DNA from 2 places in the Paenibacillus sp. FSL H7-0442 genome. Region 1 is predicted to be linked to the other one. Evidence: predicted binding sites of a transcription regulator. Region 1 holds the regulator's gene; the other holds the start of a gene.
The links. The regulator Rex, encoded in region 1, represses fermentation and respiration genes when NADH is low (regulators of the CRP and FNR family bind a similar motif). The targets are predictions, from matches to a motif close to TTGTGAAATATTTCACAA.

Region 2: MHH57_RS04205 (DoxX family membrane protein) is a predicted target of Rex. The motif match lies at 3,983-4,000, and genes of this name have one in related genera.

The regions. Positions count from the first base shown of each region.
Region 1 is NZ_CP151963.1:3,293,978-3,300,030, reverse strand. Features, by position in the region: gene panC (pantoate--beta-alanine ligase) at 1-75, shown strand, start outside; gene panD (aspartate 1-decarboxylase) at 68-451, shown strand; gene MHH57_RS14350 (tetratricopeptide repeat protein) at 534-1,166, shown strand; gene dinG (ATP-dependent DNA helicase DinG) at 1,324-4,191, shown strand; gene MHH57_RS14340 (redox-sensing transcriptional repressor Rex) at 4,235-4,888, shown strand; gene MHH57_RS14335 (amidohydrolase) at 4,875-6,053, shown strand, end outside.
Region 2 is NZ_CP151963.1:937,764-943,816, reverse strand. Features, by position in the region: gene MHH57_RS04230 (amino acid ABC transporter substrate-binding protein/permease) at 1-716, opposite strand, end outside; gene MHH57_RS04225 (hypothetical protein) at 780-923, shown strand; gene MHH57_RS04220 (inorganic phosphate transporter) at 956-1,945, opposite strand; gene MHH57_RS04215 (DUF47 family protein) at 1,959-2,573, opposite strand; gene MHH57_RS04210 (DUF3048 domain-containing protein) at 2,762-3,856, opposite strand; gene MHH57_RS04205 (DoxX family membrane protein) at 4,105-4,623, shown strand; gene MHH57_RS04200 (hypothetical protein) at 4,839-5,762, shown strand; gene MHH57_RS04195 (class III extradiol ring-cleavage dioxygenase) at 5,835-6,053, opposite strand, start outside.

The DNA of each region.
Region 1 (6,053 bases):
GCTGTAAAATTTGGCAGTACCCGACTGATTGACAATATAAGAATACAGAAGGCGGAGGTGCTTTCCCATGTTTAGAACTATGATGAAATCCAAAATTCACCGCGCTACGGTTACGGAAGCTAACCTGAACTATGTGGGGAGTATCACTATAGATGAAGATCTCATGGAGACATCGGATCTGTTGGAGAATGAAAAGGTTCAAATTGTAAACAATAACAATGGAGCTCGACTGGAAACCTATGTTATCCCCGGACCGCGTGGGAGCGGTGTGATCTGTCTCAACGGTGCGGCAGCTCGTTTGGTGCAGCCTGGTGATACAGTCATTATTATTTCCTATGCTTCCATGTCAAATGAAGAGGCCAAAACATACAAACCAACAGTGGTATTTGTTGATGAACATAATAAACCAGCCCAAACGATGAACAAAGAAGTACATGCGACGATCATGTAATGAATGGGAGTGCGGATGAAACCCGTCTTTTAAGCGAAAAATGTGAGTGTATTAATCCATCTTTCATAAGGGCGGGATGCACATGTTCCAGCATGTATTCGCAGAAATGAACAGCATGTTAGATGATATCGTGAAGCATTACCCATCAGCCCAGGGCTCCCGCAGGCAGGAGCTGCTACAGCACTGGAGTCTGCTGCGGAGAATGAGTGACGGAATTATGGATGAGTGGCTGGCCTTTGAGGAAAAAATGGTGTGCCTGCGTGCGGCCGGCTTTTCCGCGGAGACCGATATGTCTGACACGGAGCTGCCTGAAAAAGAGCTGCCGGCTTTTAGTCGGGGGCAAGGGTATTATCGATTACTTATGTACCCTGAGGCGATCCAACAATTTGAGCAGGTACTACAGCATTTTCCGAACAGTTGGCAGAGTCGCATGTATATGGGAATGGCCTATTTTCAACTAGATGATCCAGCAGAAGCTGTATACCATTTTCAGAAGGTGCTGGACCTGACTGAGCAGGCAGGACTAAAAGCGGTCATCTATAATGCGCTAGGCTGTCTGTTGGCAAAGCAGGCTGACGTAGAGGAGGCGCAAAAATGTTTTGCTCTCGCACATCAGTTCGATCCTGCGTTACCCGAGCCGCTGCACAATATGGAAGCCTGTTTGTCCGGTACCGAAAAGCTTCGATACGACAGCTCCATAATGACCTGGATGTAGTTGTCAGACACCGAGTAAGACGATGCATGCCCACCTCCTGAGGCGGCGTATGCATCGTCTTTTTTGGCTGTCTTAATTTCCAAACACGCGATCTTCTGCTATGCTAATATACGGAGTTATTATTTTTGTAAGTGTCATAAGAAAGGATTAAGCCCGAATGAAATTTGCGGTATTGGATTTTGAAACGACAGGCACCCAGTCCGCGGATGACATCATTCAAGTCGGACTTGCAATTATAGATCATGATAACAGCATTTCCCGTGTTTACGGCTCTTATGTGAACCCTGGCAGATCTATTCCACCTTTTATCACTGGATTGACCGGAATTACAGACGATGACGTGAAGGATGCACCTGCACTTGAAGAAATGATGATGGAGCTTGTGCCTATGCTGGACGATGTTGTACTGGTCGGTCATAATGTGGCGTTTGATTTTAATTTTTTGCAAAACGCTCTGGATCGGTGCGGATACTTGCCATTTAGCGGAAGAATCTTGGATACAATGGATTTTCTGAAAATTATGTTTCCATCACTATCTTCGTATCAGTTGGGTTTTGTGTCTTCTGAGTTCGGGCTGGCACATGATCGCCCTCACCAAGCAGACAGCGACGCATTGGCTACGGCTGAGGTGTTTTTAAAGTGTCTGGGTGAGCTTCAAGCATTACCTCTGATAACGATACAGCGGCTTAGTGATTTGTTTGCAGAGGAAGACAGTGACCTTGGATGGTTTCTTGATGGGGTGCGTGAAGAGAAAGAGCTTGATCCTATTCAGGATTTGGAGGGATATCAGTTTTTTCGTCAGCTTGCGCTAAAAGTGGAAGATTGGACGGAGCTAGCTGCTCCGCGTAGAGAAGATGACCCGAATCCACTGTCAGGTGTTTCCTTTGAGGAGTACATGGATGATGTGCGGGACAATTTGCGTTCATCCTTGAGCCAATATGAGGAGCGCGAGGCGCAGATACAGATGATTGAGGGTGTGAATCAGGCACTGAGTGAAGACAAGCATCTGCTGATTGAAGCAGGTACAGGAACAGGGAAGTCCCTGGGTTATTTGCTCCCATCGCTGTATCACAGTGTGAAAAAGGGACAGCGCGTTATGGTGAGTACACATACGATCAACCTGCAGGAGCAATTACGCGAGCGCGACATTCCGATGCTGACCAAGGTGATTCCGTTTCCGTTCCGGGCTGCTATTTTCAAGGGTCGGGGACATTATTTGTGTCTGCGTAAGTTTGAACATAAAATAAATAGAAGAGACTTCGCGACACCGAAGGAAGATTTAATTACAGCGGCTCAGATGATCGTCTGGTTGACGCTAACAGAAACCGGTGATGATGAAGAACTGAATCTGAGCAACCGTGGAGGGGATTTCTGGGAAACGGTGGCGAGTGATTCAGAGTCCTGTCTTGGTCGTTCTTGCCCATGGTTCCGCAAATGTTATTATCATCGTGCACGCCATGAAGCAGGAATAGCGGATGTTGTTATTACGAATCATTCTAAGTTGTTCACAGACGTCAAAGCCAGTCATCAGTTATTGCCGAGCTATGAACATCTGGTGATAGATGAAGCCCATCACCTGGAGGAAGTAGCTGGTAAACACCTAGGTATGCATATGAAATATTTCACACTCGTGCATACACTGACGCGACTGTTCAAAGACAGCAAGAATGGACAACTGCCTTCACTTCGTCAACAGTTGGCGAAATCGGGACACGAGAAGTCGGCAGATTGGGCCTCAACCATTGATCAGCTGTATCCGCTCGTGTTAGAGGTGAAGGAAACTTGGGACCTGCTAAGCGACAAACTGTTTGGCATGTTGCCGGAGCGAAGTGATGCGACACCGGGTGAAACAGGACAGTTTTCTTCCCGTCTCAAACCTTCGGCCAAGCCTGCAAAGTGGGATCAGGCGGGAGCTTTGGAAAATCAGCTATATGTAACAATGAGCGAAATTTTGCGCAAGGGCGACAAGCTGATGCTGGACGTCAAGGAAGAACATGACGATTATGCGGCGGATAGCCTTATTACAGATATCACGGGTCTGCTCAAGGATTTGGCGGGGATTCGAGAAAATTTGCGCTTTTTTATCCGACTCGATGATGAAACAACCGTATACTGGCTCGAGGCGAGCGGGCAATTCCGTAGTAAATCATTGCAATTTTATGCGGTACCCGTCGATGTGAGCCGCCAGTTGAAAGAAATGTTTTTTGACAAAAAAAGAAGCATTATTCTGACTTCTGCTACCTTGTCGGTAGATAAGTCGTTTCAGTACATGATCGATCAGCTCGGCTTACAGGAGGCCGCAGATCAAGAGCGGCTGATGACTTCGCAGCTCCCGTCACCCTTTAATTACAGGGATCAGGTGTTGCTGGTTATTCCACGGGATTTCCCAAGTGTGAAGGGCAGTGTAGGAGATGCGCATTTTGTAGATATGCTCGTTAGCTCTCTAGGAGCGACTGCTCAGGCGACACGTGGGAGAATGCTCGTTCTGTTTACGTCCTATCGGATGCTCCGGCAAGTGTATGAGCCGCTCAAAGAGGCCTTAGCATCCAGCGAAATTACTGTGCTGGGACAAGGTGTGGACAGTGGAAGTCGCAGCAAGCTAACCCGCCGGTTTCAGGAAGCGAAAGCTTCTGTATTGCTGGGGACCAGCAGTTTCTGGGAAGGCGTCGATATTCCGGGGAAGGCTCTGACTTGTCTAGCCATTGTTCGCTTGCCGTTTCAACCGCCGAATCACCCGCTGCTGGAGGCAAAAAGCGAACTGCTCCAGCAGCAGAAGAAGAATCCATTTATGAAGCTGTCTGTACCGCAAGCGGTCATTCGCTTCAAACAGGGATTTGGTCGGTTGGTACGTACAGCGAACGACCACGGGGTCGTTATCGTTTATGATACGCGTGTGATTGAATCCTATTACGGAAAGCACTTTTTGTACTCGTTACCGGGACCAAAAATGGAGCATATGCCATCGGAGCAAATGGTGCCCCGCATCGCCGAATGGCTCCAATCCGCCCCGGAGACAGAGGCATAACGGACGGACATAAGTATGTTCGTTACAATTAGGGGGAGCAAGTATGAAATCAGATAAAATTTCAGAGGCTGTCGTACGGAGGTTACCCGTATATTTACGTTATCTGAATGCACTGCACAAACGGGAGGTGGCTACGGTCTCTTCTCAAGAGTTGGGACAGAGGCTAGATTTGAACCCGGCCCAAATCCGTAAAGATCTTGCTTATTTTGGAGATTTTGGTCGGAAGGGTATTGGTTATGATGTTTCTTATCTCATTGAGAAAATACGCCATATCCTGAAAATCGACCAACAAATTAATGTAGTATTGGTCGGAGCGGGTAATCTGGGGCAAGCCCTTTCGAATTATAACGCTTATTTAAAAGACAATATGAAGATTGTAGCGGTATTTGATGCGTTTCCGGATAAGGTAGGAACCAAGATCAATACATTGGTCGTGCAACCGATGGATGAACTGGAAGCGACTGTGAAAGAAAAACACATTCGAATCGGGATTATTACCGTACCTGATTTTGAAGCACAGCACGTGGCTGACAGGCTTATTGAGAGCGGAATTGGAGCGATCCTGAACTTTGCACCGACTACTCTCAAGGCACCAGCCAACATTCGGATTCATGCCACAGACTTTACAACTGATTTGCTTAGCCTCGCTTATTATTTGGAGGACGGAAAGGAAGAAACCCAATATGACAGTGAATAAATGGATGATTAAAAACGGATCTTTTGCCATAAATGGACCAGAAGCAGGGGTAGTCCATGGTTTTATGATTGTGGAGGATAGTCGTATTACTTATATTGGCGAAACCTTGCCTGCGGGTGAGGAAGAGACGGAAGCGATCGATGGTAAAGGGCTATTGTTTTTACCTGGTCTGATCAATACTCATGGTCATGCGGCGATGTCTCTACTGCGTGGGCATGGAGATGATTTGGCACTTCAAGTATGGCTTCAAGAAAAAATGTGGCCTATGGAAGCCAAGTTTACTTCTACAGACGTGTACTGGGGTACGTCCTTGTCTGTGCTGGAAATGCTGAAAGGTGGAACAACAACCTTCCTCGATATGTACGATCATATGGATGAAGTGGCTCGTGTGGCTGAAGAGTCAGGTATTCGTGCAAGTCTGATGCGTGGAGCAATTGGACTATGTTCGGAGGAAGAACAGCGAATCAAGCTGGCAGAGGCCGTGACTTTTGCACGTAACTGGCACGGTAAAGCAGACGGGCGTATTACTACGATGATGTCTCCGCACGCGCCATATACATGTCCACCTGCGTTTATTGAAAAATTCGTACAAGCTGCGCATGATCTGGACTTGCCACTGCATACGCACATGTCTGAGACGATCGCCGAAGTAGAGCAAAACGTACGCGACTACGGTTTGCGTCCGGTTGCACACTTGGATAAGCTTGGCTTTTTCTCCCGTCCTTCGCTTGTTGCCCATGGCGTTCATTTGAACGACGAAGAAATAGCTTTACTGGCAGAACGTGGTGTAGCGGTTTCCCACAATCCTGGCAGCAACTTGAAGCTGGCAAGTGGTGTGGCAAGAGTGCCTGAATTGCTGCGTGCAGGGGTTACGGTTTCTCTCGGAACGGATGGTCCTGCCAGCAATAATAACCTGGATATGTTCGAGGAAATGCGTCTGGCAGCACTTATTCACAAGGGTGTATCCGGTGACCCTACGGCAGTTCCTGCAAGTGAAGCGCTGCGTCTGGCAACAGAATACGGTGCAAAGTCGATTGGTTTAAAAGAAGTAGGAGCGTTGGCAGCAGGCAACAAGGCTGACTTTATCGCGTTGGATCTGAATCAGGCACATTTCTTGCCGCGTACAGATCTTATTTCCCATGCGGTATACTCTGCAAGCGCCAAG
Region 2 (6,053 bases), 2.4 Mb from region 1:
TTAACAAGCCCTGCATTAAATTTCTCCAGCAACTCCTTGTTTTTGCCTTGGTTAACAGCAAACCCGTAAGAAGCACCTTTTTCCTTATCTGTTACCAGCTTAAGGCCGTTATTCTGGTTTACACCGTATGCCAGTACCGGATAGTCATCAAAGCAGGCAACCGAATTACCTGTTTTAACTTCATCATACATTTGAGAAGAATCGTCGAACGGTACTGTAGTAAAGCCGTATTTGGCCTTAATGGACTCTGCGAATGTATAACCTTCCGTGCCTGTTTTGACAGCGACACGCTGCCCTTTCAAGTCCTCATAGCGTTTAACCGTATCATTATCCTTACGGACCGCCATGACGACGCCTGAATCAAAATAAGGCTCAGAAAAATCAAATTTCCGCTTGCGTTCATCGGTAATACTCATCCCGGCAATGACACCATCCACTTGATTCGTTTCAAGGGCCTGCACTGCCGCGTTAAAGCCAAGAGGCTTAATGGTATATTCAAAATTCTGATCCTTGGCAATAGCTGCCAGCAAATCCATATCAATTCCGACGAATTTACCATCTACATCTTCAAACTCAAAAGGCGCGAACGTTGTATCCGTGCCGATATCATACTTTGTTTTATTTTCTGCATGTGCCACTACACCGAAATTACCGGCCAGGGCAACCACAAAAAACAAACAAATGATAAGTGCTATTAGTTTTCTAGATTTTTGCATAATTTCCTCCAGTCAGTTGAACGGTTCAAAGTTTTCTGTTTATTTTACAGGAGTTATTAAAAATTGACTACTTTGATGTCAGGTATTTTTGAAAAACGTTTCATGGAACTATCTGGAGGTGTAAACTTTGAAGAAGCCGTTTTGCCCCAGAATGCCAATAAGCCCCTGCCGCAAAAAGCGGACGGAAGCTTATTGTGTGTTCTATAGTGTGTACCTATTTTTCAAGAAATAATAACGAACTAGAAAAGAATTTTGAAAATCAATCCAGATAACAGCGCAGCAATCGGTATCGTTATCACCCAAGTAATAATAATTCGACCGGCCAGCGACCAACGCACAGCGGAAAAACGCTTCGCAGAACCCACACCCAAAATAGCCGAAGTAATGGCATGAGTGGTACTTACGGGCAAATGAAGCAATGTAGCTGTGAAAATAACAGAGGCTCCCGAAATGTCGGCTGCAAATCCGTTAATTGGCTCGATTTTAAAAATCTTGGTTCCCATCGTCTTGATGATTTTCCAGCCCCCGATAGATGTACCTAGCGCCATGGCTGTTGCGGCTGAAATTTTTACCCACATGGGTACTTCCAAATGGTCCTGATACCCCGACGAAACGAGTGCGAATGTAATAATCCCCATCGCCTTTTGAGCATCATTCGTACCATGCGTGAACGACTGAAGCGCTGCTGTAATGACCTGCATTGTACGGAACCCTTTGTTCACCGTATGCGGACTACGATGAGCGAAGATGTATTTTAAAATCATCATCACGATGTAACCGACAACAAAAGCAATCAACGGGGAGAAAATAAGTCCTTCGACAATCCCGATGAAGCCGCTCCAGTTTAATTTTTCCGATCCTGCACCTACATACACCGCTCCAGCCAATGCACCAATCAATGCATGAGAAGAGGATGAAGGAATACCGAACCACCAGGTTAAGAGGTTCCAGATAATCGCAGCGATCAGCGTCGCAATGACGATATCAATTCCATTCGTAAGCTTGGTTGGATCAGCCACACTTCCACCAATCGTCTTCGCAACCCCTGTAAACAATATTGCCCCGAGAAAGTTCATGACCGCAGCCATAATAATCGCACGTCGCGGGGTCAATGCACGGGTCGATACCGAAGTTGCAATCGCGTTCGCCGTATCATGAAACCCATTAATAAAATCAAATGCCAGAGCAAGAAAAATAACAATACCCAATACCAGTAAACTTGTATCCATGTAAAAGGACTCCTTACGAGTTACGCATAATGATGGATTCCAGCATATTTGCAACATCCTCGCATGAATCCGTTGTCGTTTCAAGGCGTTCGTACAATTCTTTGCGTTTAATCAGTTCAATAGGGTCAGTTACAGTTGCAAACAGGTTTTTGATGCAAATACGCAACAATTCATCCCCCTGATTTTCCAAATCATTCAGACGAATAGTGTATTCACGAATGGCCAGCAATTTTTTCTGTGAAAGCAGATGTACAGCTTTCTGAATTTCGTAAGCTGATTGACGCAGAATATCAGCGAACTGCACAATATACTCGTCCGGCTCCGTAATGTTGTACATATAAAAACGGGAAGCCGTCGCTTCAAGACCGTCCAACACATCATCCATGGTTGTTGTCAGTTCCATGATGTCGTCGCGTTCCAACGGCGTAATGAAGGTCTTGTTCAGTTCAGTAATAATCGTGTGTGTGTAATCATCACACTTATTTTCATACTTCTTCATTTCATTTGTAAACAAAGTCACATCTTGAAGATTTGAAGTATGTTGGGCAAAATAATCGGCTGCTTGCACGATCGTATCTGCCATATTTTCCAACGTCTCGAAGAATATATCCTTTTTCTTCAATCTCATAACGATTACCCCTTTACGAAAATATCCGCAACCTGTTTCGACTGCAATAGACAACCTTTGCTATCTTATCACACTCATCAATGTTTTTGTAATGTTTGTAAAAGCAAATTTCATGATATACGTATACAGTGCCCGACATATAAGCTCATTATCCGACAATTTTTTCCTAAAAAGGTGTAATTCGTTTTCTAATTCACTTCTATGGTTACATGTTCCTTTAGTGGTGTATCTGCAGGCACCACATGTATATAGGATGTACCTGGCGTTAACGGAATTTCAACCCCATTCTTCATAAAACGAATCGCATCACCTGGCGTATGTTGCCACTCAGCCTGTATTAACTGTCCTTGTTGAAACACCATGGCCTCTCCGCTGCCGTCCAGTTCAACACTTAATCTGCCTACATCATCCAACGTTCGATGCCTGGTGCTCATCACAATGACATTGGCTGCTGAGAGCTGTTGGTTATTATTTTGATCCACATGTGACTTTTCGTTCACAAAACGCTTATATTGTTGATCCGCTGGATCATAGGTATAAGATACCCGGTAGCTTTTAAGCAAAAACCGGATTTGTAAAGATGTTGCAGTCTCGTCCACCATAACTGGGGTTTCGCCGGATTTAAGGTAAGTATATACTGGAACGTCCGTATGCGTAGCATACCCTTTACTATCGCTTCCTTTGCGCAGTCTATTCACGTCCGTGTATAGATTATGCGGAGGACGACGATCTTTGCTTCGCCAGAAGTATGCCCCTCCATTTGAAATCTCATCTAAATGTTCCTTCCGCTGCTGCTGTAAAATCGCATAGGCATCTGTGCTTCCCCCTGCGTGTATCGGCAACGCACCATAAGTTTCGCCCAGCTCAATCAAATACGGACGAATGCTACGGACCGGACCAACCTTTACATCTCCGCCATGACTTTGGAAAAAAGCGACCAGACGGGTAATTCCGCCTTCTGCAAGAACTTCATATACCATATCTGCCTGACTAAGTCCTGCCTGCGGACGTGCTGCTGGAGCATTGTTAATCATGACAGCGAGCGGTCGCTCCAAAACTGGCTGCTCCACCGGAAGACCGGTAAGCGGAGCTGTAAATGCCGGAGTAGACTGCTCCTTCGGCGGTTCAAGCGCCTCCTTCTCTGTTTTATGCTTGGTCGGTTGAGGAACGGGTTCAGTATCTCCCGTATTGGACATAGCAGAACAAGACATCAGCGTCATGCATAACAGAGCTGAGGCCATTACACGCAACCAATGATTTCGTTGGGAAATGGGCCCGGACAAGTTCATCCCTCCACTTCGTTATTTTTCTCATTATAAGCTTTATTTCCTGTTTTTGTCTTGATTGAAGCATGACCTCTCTATAGAATACTTATCTGAAGACATTAAAATTTTAAAAATATTCAGACTTTGTGATTTTTATCACAAATAACTGTAACTGAACCTACTACAATAAAGGTGTAGCAAAGATGATCATCCCAACAAAATGAAATACAACCAACATTATAGATTAAGAAAGAGGAGTGGTTTGAATGTTTAATAGCTGGTTACGTGAGAACAAAGTCGCAATGTGGTTGCTGACTGTCGTACGGGTTTATCTAGGTTATGAATGGATGACTCACGGACTTGAAAAGCTGACAGGTGGATTCGATGCAGGCGGATTTATCTCGGGGGCCATTGCTAAAACAGGTGGAGACCATCCCGCTGTACAAGGCTGGTGGGGATCGTTCCTCGAAGCCTTTGCCCTGCCGAATGTAGGTTTGTTCAACGTCCTGATCCCGTTGGGTGAGTTCTTGGTCGGGGTTGGCCTGCTTCTCGGTACATTGACTACACTGGCTGCTTTGATGGCCATGGTTATGAACTTCTCGTTCCTGTTCTCGGGTACAGTAAGCACCAATGCAATCTACCTGCTGTTTGAAATCTTCCTCGTAGTTGCTGGCGCAAATGCCGGAAGAATTGGCTTTGACCGTTGGGTACTGCCCTTCCTGCGTGGACTGTTTGGTAAAAATAAAGATACCTTTCCAGCGGACCCTAGTCGAAAAATCGCTTAAACATCCCCCAAATAACCGTTATCCTCCGGGATAATGGTTATTTTTTTGCGCTGTTATGCTCACAAGGAGGATTTTAGCTCCTCCTAACTCGGACTCTTTTATCGGATTCATTATCCTCCCCAAACGTTTACAAGTTGGATACAACATGGAATGCTCACGATACATTTACCCTATACACTACAGTTACATCAAAGAACGTAATGGAGGGTTATATCATGAAAAAAATCACCAAAGCCTATCTCATGCTCGCAGCAGTAACTTTCACAGTGCAGACTATGGGATCGGGATATACGGCATCAGCCCAAGCGGCGACGTCTACTACGACATCTCAGGCAGAAAGTGTACAACATATCTCCAAGACCTTCGAGCAGCTACTAGGCCAACCCGGCAAGCTATCTCAGGCATTCACTTATTTGCAAAAGCATATTCAATCCATTCCAGCTTCTCAAGCTACCCTCATGGTGCTTCATCTGGAAAATGCACAGAACCAGCAATTGGATTCCTATGCACAGACCCTATACCCGACCTCTGTTCAAACCAAAATAAATCAAATCTATAAACCCGGTGATTCGTTCACAAATGTAATCAGCCGTACAAGCGATGCGAACCTGAAAAAGTTGCTAACTCAAACAAGAGATGCCGGCTACAAACTTGAAACCGCAGAAGGCATGTATTACCCAATCATCAACTATGAAAAATATAAAGTATTCGGGAAGCACACCACGGCAGATATCCGCAGCTATATTGACATCATGTCGATGGAATCCGGACAGGCTGCTACCAAAGATGCCGCGCTCCGTATCGGCTATCAACAGTTAGCCGGACGAGTGCTGGCACAGGAATTGTTTTTAAACCAATATCCACATTCCAATCGTACACAAGCTATAAAAAAATTGCACGATCTGTACTTTTTCTATACTTTCTACGGCACGAACAATACGCCATTATTCGATCATGATACCGGGAAGATTCATCCGTATGCCAAAAAAGGGTATCAATGGTTCGTTCAACGTAATATGGATTCGAAGAGCACCTATATTCAAAAGCTGAAAGCATTTATGACACTGTTGGATCAAAATGGAGATCAACGTACTTCGCAGGTATCCACTTGGCTAAAAAAGAACGTGCCTTCTAATTAATCGAAGACGCAAAAAACACAAAAGAACTTCCATTCCCACACAGCATGTGGATTCGGAAGTTCTTTTTTACATTTACGTATCACTTTCTTGACCAAAAGCCCAACAATTGAGACTCAGCGAGCCAAGGACATACGACTGAAAAAGCTTATGCGCGGAGCGCTCCTGATCCGCAGCCCCCATCGCATAAAACAAAGGTGAAAAATGCTCTATTCCATAAGAAGGTACCGCTTGTTTGGCATATGGAGCCTTCTTGTCATATTGGAATAAGTGACGTAAATTCCAGTCTTGAAG